One region of the Cellulosilyticum sp. WCF-2 genome, then DNA from elsewhere that is predicted to be linked to it. Evidence: a T-box and tRNA genes for the amino acid it is inferred to sense, from the RefSeq annotation. Region 1 holds a T-box; the other holds one or more tRNA genes.
The links. The T-box of region 1 lies ahead of serS (serine--tRNA ligase). A T-box ahead of a tRNA ligase gene usually reads a tRNA of that ligase, here a tRNA-Ser.
Positions count from the first base shown of each region.

Region 1 (12,255 bases):
ATTTCGTTCTCTCTGCCATGGCACCAGATACAATCGTTGCTGCTGTGGCACAAAAAACGGTTTGGAAAATAAAAAATACATACTTAGGGATACCTTCTGGTAGAACCGAAGCATAATCCCCCATACTAAATAGGTCAATTCCCCCCACAAGGGCACTACTTCCGGCAAACATTAATCCAAAACCAAATAGCCAATAAATAGGTGTACCAATGGCAAAGTCCATTAAGTTCTTCATAATAATATTTCCTGCATTTTTGGCTCTAGTAAAACCTGTTTCAACCATAGCGAATCCTGCTTGCATAAAAAATACTAACGCTGCTGCTACTAATACCCAAATGACACTTACTGATGAATACATACTCATTTCCCCCTTATATCGAATCTATTTTCTTATTAATCATCACCGTCACTACTTCGCGGTCTTCTAGTAAGTCAAAGCTTGTTACTTTCTAGTCTATTTTCAGCTGCTTAAAAAATAAAAAAGGCGCTATAGATTTTCATCTATAGCGCCTTTGCTATTAACTATTAGCATAGCACTTTTATGTGCTAATTTGTGTTAAGATTTCGTAAAGATTCATATCTCAATTTACTATTTGTTTAATCTCTAACCTTTTAGTGGCACCCCATCTGCATCTAAATCTAGTTGCCCACATAAAATTAAAATACCATCAATAAATCCCCAAATATATCCGATTCCAAACAAAGGTAGGGTACATAACTGGCCTACTGCTACCCCTGTGTAACCCAAATAAAATCTTCCCACTCCAAATCCACCTAAAAAAAGTTGAAGTAACCCAGCGATTAATCTAGACTTTTGATGTTCATAAACTTCTTCCTCTAAAACTTCCTTTTCATGACCACTCATTTCATTTTGAAGGCTTACTTTGTTTAAATAATCTTGCTGGAATATTTTATTAATTCCTTCTTGCTCATTCATTAAGTCCTCTTGCATTTGTTCTTGTGACCTATTGCTTACTTCATTTATTCCTTGTTCTGCTTGGCATATAGGACAAACCTTTACTCGTTCCCCTAGCTCTTGCCCACAATTTTTACATTTCATAGGTTTTCCTCTCTTTTCCTATCTCATATTACTTTCATTTTACCATGATTGGTTTTATCTTTTCAATGTTAGTACCACTATTATTCTAGTTTTAAAAATTGTATATCCTCTATACATATGTTAAAATATTCTAAATAATCTTTTACAAATTACTCATACAAGGTAGGTTATTATTATGTCAAATCCAAATCGTAAACAATGGAATAAACCTTATCTTCCCATTAGAAACCTGATTCTATGGGGTTGGGATAATAATCATAATCCTAGCTTCTTAGTGCTCTATGGGGAACATCAGTATGAAACTACTAGCTCACCTGCGGCTACTTCTACCATCTCCTCCGACAAAACAGGATTCCTCGGTTCTTTATTCAAATCTTTATTTAGCTCCTCTGCCACTCAGAACCCTGATCCACCTAAGGCTATTATCCCGACTCAATCCTCTTTTCTAGATGAACAAGTGACTTATACTCACTATGCTATTTTTAAAGGCCATAAAGGTCACTTACCTAGCTTTGAGGCTTTAAAAATACTTACTGAGGATGAGCAGAAAAAAATGTATTATAAAAAAGGTGTATCTTATGACTGGCGTTACCATACAGATGCTAATAGCCTTGTAGAAAGTTTTAAGCCACTAGAGGCTCCTACAACTTTCACTTACTTTAATCCACCACCTTATGAATACTATGTGGTGCAGTTAGAAAAACAAGGGTTAGTATTTTCTAATTTCACCTTAGCTAAGCACCCTAATGATTTTCTAAAACTTTCAGGTGATACCTTTAAATATTATTCTGAGATGTCCAAAATCCTTTCCCATCCGCTTTTGTATATGAGAAAAAAATATTTAAATGCGTTGCTTGATCAAAATCCACCTGCTGAGCTTTTACAATTGCTATTTAAAATTGGGAGCTCCGAGCTTATTTCAGGACTTTGCCTAGAACTTGCAAAACGTAAAAATCCTATCTTAATAGAAGAAACCAAGGAACTTCTTAAAAATCCTATTAACTTTGAAAGTATAAGCTACAGTCAAGGTGTTTTGCGTTGTGCTAATATTTATGTTCACACATTAGATCCTAAGTCAAAACAAGCACGCCTCCAAACTATTTATAAGATGCTGCCTGATGCAGATTTGCATTTAATCAATATTCAAGGCAAACCAGTTGCTGAAGGTAAACATTTCTCTGGTGCTCAATATCATACATTTGCTAATCAAGGTGTTTTTAAGAAAGATTACTGGACATATGACCGGGAGCTTCGTACCTCTATTAAAAGGACTTATCCCGCCTTTTATAAAGTAGGCCCTTATACCGATGGCTATGATCTTAATATTTTAGCTTTTAAAAATACACTTCAAGAAGCCATTTCCTATGACTTAGCTGATGTAGTTGGGAAATTAGCCTATTACCTAGATTCACCTAGACTTAGATATTACTTTAAAGGCTCAGGTAAAACAAAAGCTTATAACTATCTTATTGGAAGTGTAAGGCGCACCATAGATGATTATGCTAAAAACCAACCTGACTTATTTATAGCTGCTATGAAATCCTTACTGCCTAGCTATACCTGTGATGATTATCTTTGTAGATTCCCTGGTAATTTTCAGTTTAACTATTTTATTCGCCGTTACCTTTATCATGACTTCACTGAAAAGCCACCTACCAATTGGCGCAATAGATATAGTTGGTTTAGTGAAGATCAGCTGATAAAACTAAATGGACGTTATGAAATGATGAAGGAGCTATGGGATCAACACTTAGAAGATGTCCTTTACATTGCTAGTCATGCACAAATTCCTTCTATTCAGAAAGCCTGTTACTACATCATAAAAGAATCTCCTACTACAACTGAGCTAGTAACCACTCTTTCTCATCAGCAGCTTATTCTTCTTAGCCAGTCAGCTTTTTTACCTTTGGCAGAATTATTTATGCAGTATTTAAATGAAAGACTTAATGCTTGTACCACTTGTGAACCAAAGTTGCTGCTAGCTTTAATGGATACATCTAACGAAAAAATCAAAGCGCTTGCACTTCAATATATATCACAAATTAACGGCTCTTTCTCTCCTCTTTTGCTAACAGAATGTATTTTATTAGAACACGCTGATGGCTGGTTAGAGACCCTTCAAGGTGAGCTAATGGCATTAGATATGAATCAGTATGCAGATTTCATCGTCGCTTTAACCGAAAAACTCATTACTTTTAAAGACGAAACCCCAAAGCTTACAAGCGAACTTGAAGAACTCCTTATGCTATCAGCTCACAAGCTAGAAAGCTTATCTTTCGAAAAAGCCAGCTATGTTATGATGCATATAAGAAATGTACTTAGTCAGGTACCAAAGCTTTCTTCTAGCTTCTTAAATTATTTTGAATGCCTCCTTTTCTCCTTTAATGAAGATACCTTAGAAGTACTTCTTAAAGGTGACGGAAATCTAGAAACTGCCTTGCCTGTAGCTCAGCGTCAAAAGCATCTATTAGCTTTATTAACCGCTATTAAGGAGCAAACCTTACCTTCTGATGCAGCATTCAAGCTCATTTTAGAAGAAGGTAATCCCCCTATGATAAAAACCTTACTTACTTTATTAGAAAAATTACAAAGCACCTTACCGCAGAGACCTACGCTTTTACTTCTTATGCTGGAGTCTGACGTGGTCGTACTTAATGATTTAGCTACTAGTGTATTTGAAGCCTTGCCTCAAGAAGCTTCTGTATTAGCACATCAGCTTATCATTGATTCGCCTCTGCCTAAGGTCTATAACTATGGACTTTTAAATTTAGATAAGCTGTATGGTGATTTTATTCCTAAGACTTTTATCCTTCAGCTTTTAGAACATCCTAGTAGTGAAGTCAAAGCTTATATCAGTCATAAAATAGATGCTATTCTAGAGGACTTAAGTACAGAAAATGCTGAGACCTTCATGTATTATGTAAAAACCCTTTTGCTACTACCTAATAAGATTTCAAAAAGTAAAGATATCATCTACAAGCTGCTTCCTTCATTTGTTTTACAAAATCCTAGTTTTAAGGAAGTCGTTGAAGCCGAACTTTTAGCCATTGGTGGTTCAAATATTAAACGAGACAGTGAGCGTGCATTAATGAGTCTCGCCCAAATCAGAAAGGAGTTCTCAGCTTATGAAAGTTAATTATGATTATGCAAGTCCTTCTCTTTGCACCCAAGAAAATAATCAAACAACTCTAGGCCTTAGTCCTGATCTTTCAAGAAGTGAGCAAGTTTCCTTTTTAGGACGTTTAAAGCACCCTCTCATTTTTCGTGATGCTATGCTTATGCTTAGACAAATTGTTATTTCAGATGCAAGGCCCGCTAAAAAAGAGCGTGTAGAATTTTTTGACTGGCTAGATAGAGAAATTGAACGCCGTGTTGTATTACATGACCAATATGCCCCTCAGTTAAGAGCTTCTCTTTCTCAAGATATTGATGAAACCATAGAAGCACTTGGTTCAAAAGATGATGAAATTGCTAAATTACTAGAGGTAAAAGCTGCTTTAAAGAAAGAAATTGATGCTTCTGATACTTGGAAAGACTACTATAAGCTAGAACGTAGCTTTTGGCAATATATCAAAAACAAGGATTTAGACCTCTGGTTTGTTTTAGATCCTGTTATTACAGTTCATGAAGATCAAGTATCTTTCGAGGCTTTTTCTTTAGATGAATCTATTTATGGTATCTTATCCATAGACAAAGAGGAATTTGAACTCTTAGCACCTCCTAAGCTGGGCACTACCAATATTGACTTTTCTTACAAACTTGCTCAGGAAATGGAACGCTTTCGAACCTATAATGATGTAGTTCTTTCTGTTAATCCTGGTGGCTTTACTGTAGCTAGCGGTGTCCTACCTGAACATTTAGAAAAGAAAATTGACTTACCTGAAACTTGGATTAAAGGCTTTAATCAGGTCTCTGCAGCTGCTAGCTTAGATGGTTTAGAACTAGACTTATCACCTATTGATTTTTATGACATTTGTAGCTTTTTGAAAAGACATAAAGCTCATAAAAGTCCTCGTTATATGAAATGGGTGCTAACACCTAATAAGCCTATTGAAATTGTCTTTGAACCTTTTAAAACAGTTCTTACTTTACAAACCTATTATACTGGAAGCAAAAAACGCGAGGAAAAGATTTGGGGCAGACGCCGTTTTCTGGTGGCCGAAAAATTAATTCCTTTAGCCAAAAGCTTTAAAGTGAAACTTCTGGGCTTTGGTATGCCTCAGTTTATTACAGCTGACTTAGGTACTATGAAACTTACAATCGGTTTATCCTCTTGGTCTAGTAATGATTGGGTCAAAGGGACAGCCTTTAATGTTATGGCAGGTTTTATTGGTGAAGGTAATTATCCAAAAATCTACAAGCTTTTAAAAGAAAAGCGTGCCTTAAGCTTTGATCAAATCTATCACTTGATTCCGGAAGACTCTAAATCGCTTTGCAAAGCTGGCATTGGTAGCCTCTTAAAACGTGGTGAGGGCTACTTTGACTTAGTCCATGGTCTTATTCGTTTTAGACAGCTTTGTAATACACCTATTCCTCTAGCCTTATATGAGACAACACCTATTGAAACAAAGGTACAAAATCATTTAAATGAAGGAATGGATTATTTTACGGCTCAGCTTAATCCAGAACAAATCTTTACTTTTACCCATCATCTTCAAATGCCTAATGAAAAATATCACCGCTGGAATTTTAGAAATACCCCTGACTATGAAAGAGAATTTGATTTAACGGATACAACTCTTTCTATTAATAATGATGGTGAGATTTGCATGGTAAACTGCAACTGTAGAGCTTTCCAAAAAGGTCCTAGAAATATCTCTGCGCCTTGTGCTCATATTCTTGCTTTATATATGATGTCCTCAAAATTTTTAAAGCTAGATTTAGAATATCATAAGGTTTATAAAATAAATGATATTATGGAGACGTTATTATGATAGATCAAACACATTCACAAAATCAAAGACAAAGTTATCGAAGTGAAGTAAGTCAAAAAGGTAAAAAGGAATTTACTTTATTAAAAATGCAGGAATACGGCTTTTGGCCTAAAAATTTACCTACACCATATGAAAAGCAAAAAGCTGAAACTAAAGAAGATTATGAAAAGCGAAAAGCACTATTAAAAGAATACGACAAGCTTAGTAATGACCTGGCCAATCTTTATGGAGAAAAAGAGGCCATTAATCTTAAGCTTCAGGAATTAAAAAAGAAATATACTGCCACCTGGGATTATGAAAAAATCCGCCAAGACATTGCCAAAACTATTATGGCAGAGTCAATAGCTAGACGAGCTGAGCGTAAAAAAGAACGCGAAGTAGCCCAAGCTGAAAAATCAGCCGCTTGGCAAAAAGCAAAAACTGAAAACATTGTTTTTATCGGTAAAGGTTACTCTAGTGGTCTGCAAGACAAATTGACCCATACTAGCAAATTAGAAAGTTTAGGTCTCCCCCTTATCGAAACAGATCATCAGCTAGCTAGTTTTCTGGGACTTACCTATACAGAGCTAAGATTCCTTACTTATCATCGTGATGTGGTCACCTCTGACCATTACTATCGCTATGAAATACCTAAGAAAAAAGGCGGATTTCGCCAAATAGCTGCCCCTAAGCCCCTTTTAAAACAGGTTCAAAGAAAAATTCTAGTAGAAATACTAGAAAAATTACCTATTGCTGAAGAAGCTCATGGGTTTATTAAAAATCGCTCTGTTGTTTCTAGTGCCGAGGCCCACATAAAAGCGCCTACATTATTGATTACCATGGACCTAGAAAACTTCTTTCCTACCCTTACCTTTGAGCGAGTAAGAGGTATGTATAAAAGCTTTGGCTACTCAGGTTATATCGCTTCTTTACTAGCTATGCTTTGCACCTATTGTGAGCGCATGACTATTGAAGTAAGTGGAACTACTAAATATGTAAAAACTTCACCTCGCATACTTCCTCAAGGCTCTCCTGCAAGCCCTATGATTACCAATATTATTTGTAAAAATCTAGACCATCGTTTAAAGGGCCTATCAGCTACCTATCAGCTGACCTATTCTAGATATGCTGATGATATGAGCTTTAGCTATAACGAAGCTGAGGAAAATCTTAAGTTAGGGCAGTTTCTAGGATTAGTAAGTCTCATTGTAGAAGATGAAGGGTTTCATATTAAAGCTTCAAAAACGAAAATACTTCGTCCTCATAACAGGCAATGTTTAACAGGCATCGTTATTAATAATGAAGAAATAGGCGTTCCTAAAAAGTGGGTCAAAAATCTTCGTGCTGCCATTCATCACGCCAAACTCCTTAACCAAATAGGTCAGCCTATTCCTACTTCGTTATCACAAGAAATTCAAGGTAAAACCTCTTGGCTTAAAAGTGTCAATCCTGAACGCTACAAAACTATTATTGAAGCTGGTTTAAGTGTAATAGCTCATTTCTAACACTATATCATTTTTCTTACATTACACGTTAAATAATTATACACTTTTTACAATTATTATTGAATTCCATCACTTTTCATGTTATAGTTTTACTATCCAAATTGTGTACTATAAATTTCTTGGCCTTTATGCTACGGTGTTTCGCCGTGGTGCGTCATATAGCTTACATACTTCACTAGGCTCTGCGCAATTCGCTACGCTGCCACTACTGTGCACATTTAAAACCTATCCTGCGGTTATGTGACAGTAGTGGCGCTACGCTGAAGTGTCATAACCTAATCATTGGCTTGTTAGCAAGAAATTTATAGATCAATGCCTAGCGGCACAAAAAGAAGTGTCATACAACTCACATCCACAAGTTGTATGACACTTCTTTTTGTAAAATTTTATAATATTTTTCGAACTATAACCTTCATTAACTACCTAACTTTATTTTTGAGGGGCTTCAATCTTTTCTATCCCACCCATATATGGACGAAGTGCTTCCGGAATAATAACAGAACCATCTGCTTGTTGGAAGTTCTCTAAGATTGCTGCTGTAGTACGTCCAACTGCAAGACCACTACCATTTAAAGTATGAACAAATCTTGCTTTATCTTCTTTGTTATCTTTGAATTTGATATTAGCTCTTCTTGCTTGGAAATCTTCAAAGTCAGAACAGCTTGAAATCTCTACATAACGACCATAGCTTGGCATCCAAACTTCAATATCATACGTCATAGCTGAACTAAAACCTAAATCTCCTGTACAAAGTCTAACTACTCTATATGGAAGACCAAGTGTTTTTAAGATATCTTCAGCATCATTTGTTAGTTTTTCAAGTTCATCATAAGAATCTTCTGGCTTTGTGAATTTAACCATTTCTACTTTATTGAATTGGTGTTGACGAATGATTCCTCTTGTATCACGACCTGCTGAACCAGCTTCTGCTCTAAAGCAAGGTGTGTACGCACAGTGTTTAATCACTAAGTCTTTACCATCTAAAATTTGATCTCTATACATATTGGTTACTGGTACTTCAGCTGTTGGAATAAGGAAGTAATCTGTATCTACTACTTTAAAAGCGTCTTCTTCAAACTTAGGAAGCTGACCTGTACCTGTCATACTTGCACGATTAACCATAAGTGGTGGAAATACTTCTGTATAACCATGCTTATCTACATGCATATCAAGCATAAAGTTCATAATCGCACGTTCAAGTCTAGCACCAAGCCCTTTATAAAATACAAAACGAGAACCTGTTACTTTAGCTGCTTTTTCAAAGTCAAGAATATCTAAGTTTTCACCAAGATCCCAGTGTGCTTTGATTTCAAAGTCAAAGTTTATTGGCTCTCCTATTTTACGCATTTCAAAGTTCTCTGTATCATCTTTACCAACTGGCACAAGTGGATTAGGAAGGTTTGGAAGTCTCATAACAATATTTGAGATTTTCTCATCAATTTCCTTTACTTCTGCGTCTAATACTTTTACTTCATCAGAAAGCTGTTTCATTTCTGCAAAGATTGCAGTTGTATCCTCCCCTGCTTTTTTCATAGCTGGAATTTGTTTAGATACTGCATTTTGTCTACTTTTGTGAGCTTCTACTTCTTGAAGAAGGGTTCTTCTTTTTACATCTAACTCTGTAAATTCATCTAAATTGTAGTTACCACTTCTTTTAGCAAGTGCTGCTTTAACGCCTTCTAAGTCTTCACGTAATAATTTGATATCTAACATTTTCTTCACCTCATGAAAGTATAATATATAGTCTTACGCTTCACAAAACTGGCTCCGACTACTATAGAACCATACGCTAAATAGAAATTTTTCCCAATAAAAAACGTCCTTCTATTCAACGTTTTGTGAATAAAAAGGACGAGACTCTCCCGTGGTGCCACCTTCATTTATTAATAACCGAAGTTATTAACCTCCAACGCTGCTATAAAGGGCTGCTCCCTCTGATTCATCACCAGTAGCTCCAAAAGCGGACCGCCAAAGTCTATTTACTAGTTCTCACCAACCACTAGTTCTCTGAAAAATACATCTTAAGCTTTTCTTTTATCATCGCTATTATTTTATAAGATTTGCATCTATTATAAAATAGAATACCAAAGATTACAATAGTTATTTATGATTTTACTAGGCATTCATCACTTATGATCTTTCTAAACTTTTTAACAATGAATTAGTAAACTAGAGCTTTGCATTTATAGATACTTTTTCATTTCATTAGAAGTACTTAATAGTACTTCAGCAATAGCTTTGGTTTGCTTGGTACGTGCTTTATTTTTCTCAGTTGTTAAATTTGTTTCTTCTACACCTGCCATCGTTTCTTCACTAACCGCCGAGATTTCATGTATGCTATTAACAATTTGTTGGTTAGACTCAAAAACCTCTTCTACTTTATTAGATACAAGCTTGATATTATCATTAACCTGACTCATATTTCCAATTGTTTCTTTAAATATCTTTTCGGTATCTTTAATACTTTCATTCTGCTTTTCATTAGTTTGTCTAAAGTTCATCATCATTTTCACAGACTCATTTGCCATCTCTTGTAACTCATTTACAATCTGAGTAATATTTCTTGTTAATTCACCACTTTGTGTTGCTAGATTTCTTACTTCATTAGCCACTACAGCAAAACCTTTACCAGCTTCTCCAACACGAGCACTTTCAATAGTTGCATTAAGAGAAAGAATATTAGTTTGTTCAGATATAGACGTTATATTTTTGGTAAGACGTTGAATCTCTATTACCTTTTCGTTTAAATTAATCATTGACTTATATACATTATCACTATTTTCATTTAAAAGGTCTGTTTGACTACCTAACTCGTCAACTATGTTTACCCCTTTATTCATAGACTCGATGGTATCCTCTGAAATCTGTCTCATACATTCTGAGGCTGTTTTGGTTTCTTCAATCATATCCCCTATCTTACTTGTAAGTTCTGTTTGACTTTGAATATTGCCTACGGTATTAACAACCCCTTTAGAAATATCACTTACTGCATTATTTATAATATCACTAGATAACTCTAGTTCTGAAACAATATCATAAACATCCTTTGCATTTGTATCTAATACTCTCGCTGTTTTTAACACTTCTTTTAATAATTCTTGCTGTTTGTCGGCACCTTCTTGAATATGATACGTCTGACTATCATTAAGAAGTATAGCAATTTTGGTACCTAACATAACTGTAATACAAACAGCACTAATGGATATGACCTGCATAAATAAATCTCTAAAACTTGCTTGGTCTACAATAGGATGAAGTACTCCCGAAATTATCACATAAATCAAATTACATAAAATAGTACTGATTCCTATGATCTTAATCAGCTTATAATCATAGTATAGATAATAAATAACGATTAAAGGGATGATATATGTATAAAGCATTTTCATGTTACAAGTAAACATGGTGATCGTATACATAATAAAGAAACTACTGAAATTAATCCACCTTAAAGATTGATTCTCCGGATTTTGCTTATACTTGAAGATAGATAGACTCATGCTTAAGAAAATTGATCCCCATACTAACGTCGTATATATAGGATTAATATCCTTTATGATTCCTAACACACCAAAAGCAATTAATCCTTCTAATATGGCTAAATTAACTAGTACTATTTTATTAACACTTTTTCTACTTTCTGCATAATCCATCGTTGCATTATATAATAATGTTACCTTCTTAACTTCATCATTAATTTGCTCCATCTCATGTTCTTCCTTTCATCCAATTTATAGTATCTTTCTTACTCTTTTCTATTTTATTGTCCTGCATAAACATCTTTTATAAATGTTTGTACTTCATTCCATGCCTTCTTTCCTTCAGGTACTATTTGCCATGCCATTTGAAAAACATGAAACATTCCATTATAAGTGGTTTCTTGCACCTTAACTCCAGCTGCTTCTGCTTTTTTTGCTACATCTATAGCATCATCATAAAGTATTTCATGCGTCCCTACTTGTACAAGTAAAGGTGGAAAATCTTTATAATCACCATAAACAGGAGATATATACGGATCCTTTATATCATGCTCCCCTACATAATCAGGATTACTAATTTGAAGGGCTATCCCTTGTAAACCTTGTCCAAGACACGGATCTTTATCATAATTGTCAGTTCGTGAAGGTGAGGTATTCTCTAGATTAGCCCAAGGTGACATCACAATCACTGCTTTAGGCAAAGGTACTTCATTGTCTCTTAAATAAAGAGTAGTTGCTAATGCTAATCCACCTCCTGCTGAATCACCTGTAATTATAATATTTTCATTACTATAGCCTTGCTCCATTAACCATTTATATGCTGCAACTGCATCCTCGAGTGCTGCTGGATAAATATCCTTAGGTGCTACTCTATAATCAATAGTAACTACATCACAATCTTCATTAGCTTGTGAGTATTTAATAGCTATATCTCGATAAGAATTAATTAAAGGCATAACATAAGCACCACCGTGTAGTTGCAAGATCACTCTTTGACTATTACTCTCTTCTTTAGAAAGCTTTTCTATAGGCAAACTTCCTAGATTCGTTTTTTCTACAACATAACCACTTGGTGCGCTCCAATCGGCTTCATTCATATAGTTTGCATTAGCAGCACTTTTTGCTGCTACCAATTCTCTCAAAAGTGCCCCTGATAAACTTACTTGTTTTGTTAACTGGAAATCGACAATTATAAGAACAATGATTAACACCCAAAATAAAAAACCCTTTATCCCTTTCCATGCTACTTTGCTACGTATAATAATTGAGCCTATAATAATGAGACCTAGCCCTATCCA
Region 1 covers NZ_CP034675.1:1,642,342-1,654,596, reverse strand. Annotated here, with positions in the region: gene EKH84_RS07095 (ammonium transporter) at 1-364, opposite strand, end outside; gene EKH84_RS07090 (TM2 domain-containing protein) at 605-1,060, opposite strand; gene EKH84_RS07085 (hypothetical protein) at 1,236-4,196, shown strand; gene EKH84_RS07080 (SWIM zinc finger family protein) at 4,186-5,994, shown strand; gene EKH84_RS07075 (reverse transcriptase domain-containing protein) at 5,991-7,478, shown strand; gene serS (serine--tRNA ligase) at 7,908-9,191, opposite strand; T-box leader at 9,323-9,528, opposite strand; gene EKH84_RS07065 (methyl-accepting chemotaxis protein) at 9,662-11,185, opposite strand; gene EKH84_RS07060 (alpha/beta hydrolase) at 11,239-12,255, opposite strand, start outside.

Region 2 (12,255 bases), 390 kb from region 1:
TAACCATGAAAGAAAGCATCCCTTAGCAGGCTTTGAAGGCGTTGTTAATTTTACAAAAGAAATTAATTCAAGTATCAATCACCCAATATGGGATTATTTAAAGCTAGAGGAGGGATGGGGATGAAGACAAAAGTAGAACCATTGGTTCATTTGAATACAAACCCGTGTAAAATGTGTATGCCTATGGGTGCTGTAACAGCTTTTTATGGGCTTCAAAAGTGTATTACGATTTTGCATGGTTCCCAAGGCTGTAGTACTTATATTAGAAGGCATATGGCGACTCATTATAATGAACCAGTAGATGTGGCTTCCTCCTCTTTAACTGAGCATGGTACAGTCTATGGAGGAGAAGAAAATCTTCTCAAAGGCTTAAAGAATGTCATTGATTTATATGAGCCAGAGGTAATAGGCGTAGCGACTACCTGCCTTGCAGAAACCATAGGAGAAGATATTAAGCGTATTGTGGAAAAATTCTATGAGTGTTATCCAGAGTATCAGAATATCACTATTTTACCGGTGCATTCCTCAGGCTACAGCGGTACAGAGTTTAATGGTTATTTTAATACCCTTACTCAAATAGTAGCTCAAGTGAAAATGTCTATGAAAAAACATGAAAAAGTCAATGTGGTTACAGGAATGATTAGTCCGGCTGATACTAGGTATTTAAAGAAGATATTTGCTTTATTTAATATAGAAGCTATTTTATTATCTGATCTATCCTCTAACTTAGATGCGGGTTTTTCAAAAGCTTATAATAGACTTCCTTCTGGTGGAACTTCTATAGAAGAAATCAAAAAAATGGCTGGTTCTAGAATGACCATAGAGTTTTGCAGTGTTCCCCTAGCTTTATCGCCCGGGAAATATTTAGAAGAGCATTATGGTGTACCTTGTAAAGTATTAAATCTGCCCATGGGGCTTAGAGATACAGATACTTTCTATAAGGTATTATCAGAAGTTTCATGTAACCCTATTCCCAAAGAGCTTGTAGAGATGAGAAGCAGATATTTAGATGCTATGATTGATAGTCATAAATATAATAGTGGCGGCAGAGCTGTTATTTATGGCGATCCAGATTTCATTCTTGGAACAGTTAGATTATCTGCAGAGAACGGCATTATGCCAATAGTAGTAGCTACAGGTAGTGTTTGTCCAGAATTAAAAAGTTTATTAGAAAAAGAATTAAGAGATGTAGCAGCACGCTATTTTATAGAAGACTTTCAAGTTGTAGATGATATTGATTTCAAAACTATTGAAGCTTTAGCCATTCAGTATAAGGCCAACTTATTAATAGGTAATTCAGATGGCAGGCGTATAGAGGAGAAATACCATATCCCACTAGTAAGAAGAGGCTTTCCTATTCATGACAGGGTAGGAGGACAGAGACTGCGTACTCTAGGCTATGAAGGTTCACTGACCTTTTTAGATGAACTTTCTAATGCACTTTTAGCTGTAACAGAAACCAGTTTTAGAGAAAATTTGTTTAATGCTTATTATAAAGAAGAAAGTGCTGGCAAAGTAGAAGAAATAATAAAAGATAAAGCCAAAGAAAAAGAATTCACACAAAGTAATGACATGCTGGAGGTGAAGAACATGTTAAGTAAAGAAACAATGTTAGAGAAAACCAAGACACATCCTTGCTATAATTGTGGCGCTCATGAGCATGCAAGAATTCATTTACCTATAGCACCTAGGTGTAATATTCAGTGCAATTACTGTGTCAGAAAATTTGATTGCCCTAATGAAAGCAGGCCAGGTGTAACAACTACTATTCTAACGCCGGAAGAAGCATTTGAGCGTTTTAAGATTGTTAAAGAAAAATTGCCAAATCTCAGTGTGGTAGGTATTGCAGGACCTGGAGATGCTCTAGCGAACTTTGATGAAACCAAGAAAACCTTGCAGATCATTAGAGACTATGATCCCGATATTACCTTTTGTTTATCTACCAATGGCTTAATGCTTCCACTTTATGCACAGGAATTAGTGGATTTAGGAGTCAGTCATGTCACAGTCACTGTAAATGCTGTGGATCCTAAAATAGGAGCGAAGGTTTATAAGTATGTAGATTATATGGGTATGCATTTTATTGGGGAAACAGCAGCAGCAATTCTTTTAACCAATCAGCTCAATGGTATTAAACTATTAACCAGCAAGGGTATTGTTTGTAAAATAAATATTGTTACCTTGAAAGGTATCAATGATGAGCATATTCCAGAGGTAGTAGCTAAGATGAAGGAGCTAGATTGCTACATGACTAATATTATGCAGCTTATTCCAGTTAAGGGAAGTGCTTTTGAAGATTTACCTATGGCTAGTCAAGTAGAGATTAATAAGATTAGAAAAAATTGTGGTGAAACTATGAAACAAATGTATCACTGCAAGCAATGTAGAGCAGATGCTATTGGTATTTTAGGTGAGGACTTAAGCATTGAGTTAGGTAGCTGCCGAGGTAAGTGCAGTCCTATTAAACAGCAAATCCAAAAGCCATATCGTTTTGCAGTAGCTTCTAAGAGTGGCATGATTGTAGACCAACATTTTGGGCATGTTGAAGAATTTTACATTTACGATTACCAAGGAGAAGAAGCAACATACATAGAGAAGAGAAAAATTAATAAGTACTGTATGGGTAAAGATGCTTGTGATGAAAAAGAAGATAAGATTACAAGAATTATAGATTCTATTGAAGATTGCCAAGGCGTTATTACTTTAAGAATAGGAGAATCGCCAAAAAGTAAGCTAAAAGAAAAGGGCATTCAAGTGTTTAGCACCTATGATCGTATACCAGATGCTATTAAAAAAGCAGTTGAAGCTATGTAAAATATTATTTGTTTAAGTATGTAATAAAAAGAGATGTTAATAGGCAATAGACAAGAGATTAGAGGAGGGGTTTTCTTTTCAAAGCTTTGCTCTCTATTTTCATAAATACTAAGTTAATAAAAGTCAAATTAAAAAGGGGATGTTTTAAATGGTTCAACCTAAATATCATGTTTTTATATGTACGAGTTGCAGGATTAATGGTCAGCAAAAAGGTTTTTGTCATTCTAAGAACTCAGTTGGGATTGTAGAAAGATTTATGGAGGAGATTGAAGATAGGAGCTTATCAGGAGATGTAGTTATTAACAATACAGGATGCTTCGGCATCTGCGATAAAGGGCCTATCGTAGTGGTTTATCCAGAAGGAGCATGGTATGGTAATGTATCGGAAGATGATGTAGAGCGCATTGTAGAAGAACATTTTGAAAATGGCAGACCTGTTAGTGACCTACTTATCTAATAAAACTATAAAAATAGAGAAGGTGAGGGAGAGGAATGATTAGAATAATCGATTCAACCTTAGCTAGACTCGATCATTGCCTTCCAAGTAAGGAGCAAGTACTTACATTTTGCTACCTCATGAGAGACATTGGCATTGTAGATTTAGAGATTTCAGTAAAGATTTATAAGCTACTAGAGAGTTTACCAGAAGGCTTTAGGTTTTATTTGACTTTATTAAATACACCAGAGAGTGTAAAAGTTTATCCTGATGTTTATAAGCTGATTATCCCTAGGTCTCAAATAGAGGGGACTATTGGCCAAATTCAAATGAATGATATTAGAGAGGTTGTGCAGCTCAAAGCCTATGAACACTGTAGTTATATAAGAATTATAGGCTTAGACGATTTGCTTTGTCACAATTATACCTATGTAATGCAAGAGATTATGACTACATTAAAAAATAGCAAAGTTAATCTTTGCCCTGAAAATCTGTATCATTGTGCCACTGCAATTGCTGTAGAGTGGGCTTTAAAAGGGGGAAAAGAAGTAACAACTAGTTTTACAGGTATAGGGGGATTAGCTGCCACAGAAGAAGTATTAATGGCATTAAGAATAACCAGTAGATATAAGATTAATCAAGATATAAGTGCTTTAGTTCAGCTTAAAACTCTTTTTGAACAAATGACAGGAGAACATATACAAAAGAATAAACCTATTATTGGAGAAGCTATTTTTTGTGTGGAATCAGGCATTCATGTAGATGGCATTATGAAAAAGGAAGCGATTTATGAGGCATATTCTCCAACAGAGGTAGGTCAAAAGAGAACCATTGTTATAGGAAAGCATTCAGGAAGCTCAGCTGTAGCAGCGAAGCTTAAAGAGTGTCAAATCCCCATGCTAGATGAGGCGCATATGAGGCGGTTACTTCTCGCAGTAAAGCAAGTAAGCATGAAAAAAAGAAGGAGCATAAGTGATGAAGAATTTATAGTCATAGTAAGAGAGGTGATGGCTTATGAGAGAAAAGAGAAAGATAGTTGATACGACCCTAAGAGATGGCGAACAACAAGCAGGCATAGCCTTAAGACCAGAAGAAAAATTAGAAATAGCATTACTATTAGATGCTATAGGTGTTCATGAAATCGAAGCGGGCATTCCTAGTTTGGGAGCAGGAGAAATAAGCTATCTCAAAGCCGTGATGAAAAGAAAAAAACAAGCACAAATTTCTGTTTGGACTAGAGCTAATACAGAGGATATCAAACATGCTACTTGTTGCAGCCCGGATATTATTCATATTGGAACGCCTATATCTTATATACAGATTTATACCAAGTTAAAGAAAAATAAAGTGTGGATACAAAAAAATTTAGTAGATTGCATTGAAATAGCCCATAATCAAGGAATAGAAGTGACTATAGGTTTCGAAGACGCCTCAAGAGCGGATATGGGTTATATTATTAGTACTGCAAAATTAGTAAGTAAATTAGGGATAAAGCTTATTCGTATAGCAGATACCGTGGGTGTTTTGACACCAAGCCGTACAAGATCTATGGTTCAGGAATTAATGAATCAAGTAGACATAGAGGTAGAAATTCATGTTCACAATGATTTAGGTATGGCGGTTGCAAACTCTATTGAAGGGCTTAAAGCAGGAGCTAGTCATGTAGATTGTACCTTAGGTGGACTTGGGGAACGTACAGGTAACTGCAACCTTTATGATTTAGTTCATGCAACTGAAAGGTATTTTGACTTCGGAATTAATAAGAGTCATATTAAAAAAGTAGAACAAAGATTAGAGCAAATCCTAGGCAAAGGTCAATTAGCATGAAGCTTTCATACCAATAAAGTCTCTGTATCACGCTATGGAGAAATAGAAGTCCTGAGAAGAATGTGTATAGTGTAAAGTAATCTATGAAAGATAAGAATCAAAGAGGAGCGATACTATACTTAAAAAAGATGGGTTTAAGGAGGACAATAATGAGTAATAAGATAGCGGTATTATTAAATGAGGAAAAACAACTAGCTAGTTTTGTAGATGCTACATTAATCTATATTTATGAAAAAGCAGGTGAATGGCAAGTAACACAAATGACAGAAACAAAAGATTTAGCATACAAAAGAGAAAATGACATAAAGAACTTTACCTTAGCGCTTATAGAAAAATTAAAGTGCTGCAAAGTCATAGTAGGCACACTTATTCTTGGTGTGCCTTATTATTTATTAATCAGAGCAGGATATGAATTATGTGAGGCACCTACATTTTCAATGCTACTTTTAGAACAAATCTACGAAGATTATTACAAAATACCAGAGGAAACAAGCAAAAAACAAACAATGGAATTAGAAGGTGAAGGGAGTAATCATTTGATGTCAACAGAGCATATAAGTAGGTCTCCCATACCATTAGATGGGGCGGATAACTACTTTATTGATATGATAGCCGTACAAAAGGCTTATCCGGAAATGAGTTCTAAGAAAATACTTCTTCCTTTTTTCAGCAATACTATATTTCGTAGTCTAAAAGTTAATTGCAGTCATGTTATGCCTTGGTTAGAAAATTATTTAGAGCAGAATAGTTTAATAATGAGTATCAGTAGGGGGCAAGGAATCTATACACTTAGTATCACTCATAAAGTATGTTCTTGCTAAGTTTATAGTCAATAAATATATTACTCATCTTTTTAATAGTTAACTTATGACTTGAGATATAGATCTATTGTTTAAAGTTATATAAAGATTTTATTTCGTGAAGAGTGTTCACTTATTGTATAAAGGCACCTAATTAGAATAGATGATAAAGTTAAGGAGGAAATGATATGAAAAGAATAGAAACATCCTATGGTGTATTAGAAGGGGCTACAGATCTTGTTTATTATAAAAATGGTAATCTTAGAAGCTGCAAACTAGAAAAATATAATGCCATAACCACTTCCATAGGCTTTCTTGTGCCACAATATGGAGACATGGATACACGTACTAAATTGAGGGAAGCTATCAGCTTTTATGATACAGGAGAACTTAAAAGTATTTACTTAAAAGAGCCTGTAATTGTAAATACTACAGTAGGGACTCTTAAGGGAGAATTTATTACATTTTATAAACAAGGAACTATTCACCGCTTATTTCCTCTTTATGGTCAAGTCAGTGGGTATTGGTCAGAAGAAGAAGAATACCAATTGGCAGAAAAAGCTACTTTTAAAATAGGTGAGCTGCAAGTAAGTAATAAAATGAATAGCTATTGCTTTTATCCTAGTGGATATTTAAAAAGTCTTAGCTTATGGAGTAAGGAAGTTCTAATAGTTCAGCTTCATAAGAAGAATATTGCTATAAGGTTAGGTATAGCTTTTTATGAGAATGGTAATATTAAGTCCTTAGAACCATATGTACCTACCAAGATAAAGACACCAATAGGAGATATTATGGCCTATAGCAATGAGCCTATTGGTATACACGGCGACACTAATTCTCTTATTCTAGACGAAGATGGAAGAATAAAAGGAATAACAACTGTATCAACTGCTATACGAATGAATAACGATCAAGGAGAAGAACAGGTGATTGCACCTCATTTAGTAAGAAGTCAGTTAGATATTGAGAGATGGGTTATTTCACCTATAACAATTAGCTTTCTCGAAAATCAAGTTATGATTGTAGATGAGCATACTACTTATAGACTTAACAAAGATGATTTTAAGTGGAGCACCACACAAATAGGTTTTGAAGAAATAGGGCATGAATGCGGTAATTGTCAGGGGTGTAAAAATTGCTCATAAATAATTTATAAAAAAAGTAAAAAACCGCTTGACGTATGTATATAATACATGATATATTAAACAAGTCGTCAGGACGACATGAATGCAAGATGGTGGGTATAGCTCAGTTGGTAGTAGCACTGGATTGTGGTTCCAGGTGTCGTGGGTTCGAGCCCCATTACCCACCCTTTACTATAAAAATAGTAATGTAGGGTTATCGCCAAGCGGTAAGGCACAGGATTTTGATTCCTGCATTCGGAGGTTCGAATCCTCCTAGCCCTGTTAGTAGGATAAATTCTACTTTAATTTAATAAGGAGAGATGGTCGAGTTGGTTTAAGGCACCGGTCTTGAAAACCGGCGAGGGTAACACCTCCCTGGGTTCGAATCCCAGTCTCTCCGTTATATAAAAGTGGTATGGCAATGATTCAGTTCAATGCTGTACCACTTTTTCGTTGACAGGAAATACTAACAAGCAGTTGGAATAGTCGATATAATTCGTATGTGAAGAAAATATTGACAAATGTATTGTTCGGCTATATGATAGGGATAAATAGCAAAGGTGCTATGAGCCAGTACAGCTCATAGCACCTTTTTTGTTTTTTAAAAAGAATTATGTAAAGGGGGATTTAATATGAAAAAAATAGTTAAAAGGTTAACTGCTCTTACAACAAGCGTATTATTATGCGGTATGCTTCTAACAGGTTGTACTAGCACAGGTGAAGCAACTGACAAAGCAAGTAGCTCTAACGAGGATGTTATTAAAATTGGAGTGTTTGAACCAATAACAGGAAGCCTAGCAGCAGGCGGAGCTATTGAAAAAGAAGGGATTGAGATTGCCTATGCTGAAAGAAGCGAAGTATTAGGTAAAAAAGTTGAACTCGTTATTGCAGATAATAAATCTGAAAAAGTAGAAGCGGCTAATGCCGTTTCAAGATTAATTGAAAAAGATAAAGTTGCTGCTATTATTGGTTCATATTCTTCAACACCTTCTATCGGAGCTGGAGATGTTATTAAAGAAGCAGGTATACCAACTGTAGGTGTATCTTGTACTAACCCATTAGTTACTCAAGGTAATGATTGGTACTTTAGAGTTTGTTTCATCGATCCTTATCAAGGAAAAGTAATGGCCAACTATGCGTACAATAAATTAGGTGCTAGAACAGCGGCAGTTACTCGTGAAGTAGGAGCTGACTACTCAGTAGGCCTTGCACAGTTCTTCACTGATGAATTCATCCGCTTAAATGGCGGAGATGAGAGCTGTATTGTTGCCACAGCAGATTATCAATCAGGAGATCAAGACTTTAATGCACAAATCACTAATATATCCAAAGCCAATCCAGATATTATTTTTGCACCAGGTAACTTTACAGAGTGTTCAATGCTTATCAAACAAGCTCGTCAATTAGGCGTAACAACACCATTCTTGGGTGGAGATACTTGGGAAACACCTGAGTTCATAACGATTGGTGGTACAGAAGTAGAAGGTGCATTGTTCTCTACTTTCTTTGATTCCAATGCAGATTTCACACCACAAACTAAAACTTTTGTTGAAAACTATAAAGCTAGCCATAATGGGGAAGAACCAGCAGCTGTTACAGCACTTGCTTACGATGCATACAATGTAGTACTTGATGCCATTGAAAGAGCGGGTAGTACAGATCCAGCAGCTATTCAAAAAGCGCTTAAAGAGACAAAAGATTTCCCGGGAGTAGCAGGGTACATTAATTTTGATGAAAACGGGGATGCAACTAAGAGTGCTGTTATCAAAGAAATTAAAGATGGTAAATTTACTTATGTAGATTCTGTATCAGCAGAGTAATTAATAAAACACGCTATTAAAGTATTACAAAACTAGATACTTATTGAGACAGTATTAAAACAGGAGGGGATAACCCCTCTTGTTTCTAATCATATGGAAGAAAACCTTACTAGAATGTGATGAAAGAGGAGTAGTAATAAAAATGAGGAGGCAGATCTATGACCTTAGAGATTTTTTTGCAACAACTAGTTAATGGGCTAACGTTAGGTAGCTTGTTTGCTCTAGTAGCAATTGGTTATACAATGGTTTACGGTATTTTACGACTTATCAACTTTGCTCATGGTGATATATTTATGATGGCCATGTACATAGCCTTTTTTAGTATTAGCATATTCAGTGTACCTTGGTACATTTCTTTTATATTAGTTATTGCTTTAACCGCTTTATTGGGAATTGCAACAGAAAAAGTAGCTTATAAACCTCTTAGAGAGCAAGGGGCTCCAAGCATTTCGCTATTGATTTCTTCAATAGGTGCTTCTTATCTTATGGAAAACTTAGCAACAGTGCTTTTTACAGGGCGTCCTAAAAACTTTCCTCAAATTCCTTTTTTTACGGATATGATAACTATAGGAGGTATACATATACAACGTCTTGCCATTATGGTGCCTATTATTACTTTAGTGCTACTTTTGGCACTTCTCTATCTCATCAATCATACAAAAACTGGTATGGCTATGAGAGCTGTTTCAAAAGATGTAGAAACAGCAAGACTTATGGGGATTAGTGTTAATAAAGTAATTACAGCCACCTTTGGGATAGGTTCAGCTCTTGCAGCAGTTGGAGCTATCATGTGGGGAATGAAATACTTGCAGATTAAACCAGATGTGGGTGTTATGCCGGGAATGAAATGTTTCATTGCAGCAGTAATTGGTGGTATTGGTAATATCAAAGGTGCTGTAGTAGGGGGGCTATTACTAGGATTAATAGAAGTATTAATTGTAGCATTTATTCCATCTTTAACGGGATATAGAGATGCTTTTTCATTCATTTTACTTATTATTATCTTACTTGTAAGACCAAATGGGCTTATTGGTGAGAAAATAGCTGAAAAGGTATAGGGGGGATTATAATGAAAAAGATCAACTTAAGTAAAAAAAACAATATGATCCTTTCTTTAATTGCTATTGCAGTGCTGATCATATTTTTATTTATTGCAGAACCTGTATTCGGAAAATATGTTTCTCGCATTATAAAATTAAGTGCTATCTATGCTATTTGTGCTCTGTCCATGAATATGGTTAATGGTTTCACTGGCTTGTTTTCATTAGGACAACCAGGTTTTATGGCAATAGGTGCATATACTACAGCTATATTAACTCTCACACAGTCTGATAAACAATCTGTATTTTATATGTCACCTATGCCAGCATTTTTAGAGAGTGCACATCTTCCATTTATTGTGGCTCTTGTCTTAGGAGGGTTACTTGCAGCAGCCTGTGCTTATATCATAGGTTTTCCAGTTTTAAGATTAAGGGGAGATTACTTAGCAATTGCTACCCTTGGCTTTTCAGAGATAATTCGTGTTATTCTTCAAAATATGCAAAATATCACCAATGGCCCACTAGGTATTAATAAAATTCCTAATCACGTTAGTATGTGGATGGCATTTGGTGTATTAGCTATTATTACGATATTTATGTTAGTTATGATGAAGACTTCTTATGGACGTGCTTTAAAAGCAATTAGAGAAGACGAAGTAGCTGCAGAAGCAATGGGAGTTAATTTATTTAAGCATAAAATGTTAGCTTTTGTATTGTCTGGGTTTATCGCAGGCATAGCAGGGGGGTTATTAGGTTCGTTAGTAGGTGCGATTGATCCTACACAATTCAAATTTACATTTGCTTATACCTTATTGTTGATGGTTGTTCTAGGAGGACAAGGCTCCATCTCTGGTTCAATTGTAGGGGCTTTCATTATTACTTGTGCTCAAGAAATATTAAGATTTGTAGATGAGCCAATTAACTTTGGTTTTATCCATTATCCAGGCATCGAAGGTATGCGTATGGTTGTTTTCTCTGTCATGCTTATGTGTATTATTTTGTTTTGGAGCAGAGGTATATTTGGAAACAAGGAATTTTCTTGGAGTGGTTTGCTGGGACTATTTAAAAGAAAGCAAACTAAAGTAGCACAAGAAACTAAGGAGGTGTAGCAGATGCCGATGCTAGAAGCCAAAAATGCCACCATGCAATTTGGTGGATTAATAGCAGTTAATGAACTTAATATAGAAATAAATGAAGGTGAAATCGTGGCCATCATTGGGCCTAATGGAGCAGGAAAGACTACAGCTTTTAATATGATAACAGGTGTTTATACACCTACTATAGGAAGCATCCTATTTAATGGTAAATGTCTTAATAAAATGAAACCAAATAAAATTGCTGAATTAGGTATTGCTCGCACCTTTCAAAATATCAGGCTATTTAAAAACCTTACAGTATTAGAAAATGTACTGATTGCAAATCATCTCAGACTAAAAAGTGGTCTTTTTAGTTCAGTGCTTCATTTACCCAATGCTCAAAAAGAAGAGAAGGAAATGTTAGAGTATTCTCTTTCTATATTAGAATGTACTGGCCTCTTGGAACATAAAGACGATATTGCCTCAAGTTTGCCTTATGGTTTACAAAGAAGACTTGAAATAGCCAGAGCTTTGGCAACAAAACCTAAATTGCTTTTATTAGATGAGCCAGCAGCTGGTATGAACCCTAAGGAAAGTGAAGATTTAACAGAGTTTATTAGACAAATTAGAAATCAGTTTGATTTAACTATTTTATTAATAGAGCATCATATGCAATTGGTTATGGGGATATCAGAACGTATTTATGTATTAGAGTATGGAACAACCATAGCTCATGGAACACCTACTGAAATCCAAAATAATAAGGCTGTTATTAAAGCTTATCTTGGAGAGGAGGAATAAGAATGTTAACCATTGAGAATCTATATGTAAGATATGGAGGAATAGAAGCACTTAGAGGCATTTTTATGCAAATTCCAGAAGGTAAAATCGTTACCTTAGTAGGTGCAAATGGAGCAGGGAAATCTACTACTCTTAGAGCAATTACTAAATTAATTACACCAGCATCAGGGAGAATTATCTATAAAGGTGAAAGTATAATGAGTTGCACTACTCAGGATATTGTAAAGAAAGGCATTACCTTAGTGCCAGAAGGGCGTAGGGTATTTGCAGACCTAACAGTAGAAGAAAATCTAAAAATAGGGGCTTATACTAGAAAAGATCAAAGTGAAATTAAAAAAGATATAGACTATGTTAATGATATCTTTCCGCGTTTAAAAGAAAGAAAAAATCAGCTAGCGGGAACTTTATCTGGGGGAGAGCAGCAAATGCTAGCAGTAGGTAGAGCGCTTATGTCAAAACCAAAAGTACTTATGATGGATGAGCCTAGTTTAGGATTAGCACCATTAGTGGTAAAAGA
Region 2 covers NZ_CP034675.1:1,253,399-1,265,653, forward strand. Annotated here, with positions in the region: gene nifE (nitrogenase iron-molybdenum cofactor biosynthesis protein NifE) at 1-124, shown strand, start outside; gene nifB (nitrogenase cofactor biosynthesis protein NifB) at 121-2,814, shown strand; gene EKH84_RS05540 (2Fe-2S ferredoxin) at 2,963-3,271, shown strand; gene EKH84_RS05545 (homocitrate synthase/isopropylmalate synthase family protein) at 3,307-4,290, shown strand; gene EKH84_RS05550 (homocitrate synthase) at 4,265-5,077, shown strand; gene EKH84_RS05555 (Fe-only nitrogenase accessory AnfO family protein) at 5,227-5,898, shown strand; gene EKH84_RS05560 (hypothetical protein) at 6,066-7,022, shown strand; tRNA gene EKH84_RS05565 (tRNA-His) at 7,115-7,188, shown strand; tRNA gene EKH84_RS05570 (tRNA-Gln) at 7,212-7,283, shown strand; tRNA gene EKH84_RS05575 (tRNA-Ser) at 7,316-7,401, shown strand; gene EKH84_RS05580 (ABC transporter substrate-binding protein) at 7,634-8,821, shown strand; gene EKH84_RS05585 (branched-chain amino acid ABC transporter permease) at 8,980-9,879, shown strand; gene EKH84_RS05590 (branched-chain amino acid ABC transporter permease) at 9,891-10,970, shown strand; gene EKH84_RS05595 (ABC transporter ATP-binding protein) at 10,980-11,738, shown strand; gene EKH84_RS05600 (ABC transporter ATP-binding protein) at 11,741-12,255, shown strand, end outside.
Region 2: it encodes a tRNA-Ser, which carries the amino acid that the T-box ahead of serS (serine--tRNA ligase) is inferred to sense. The anticodon was not compared.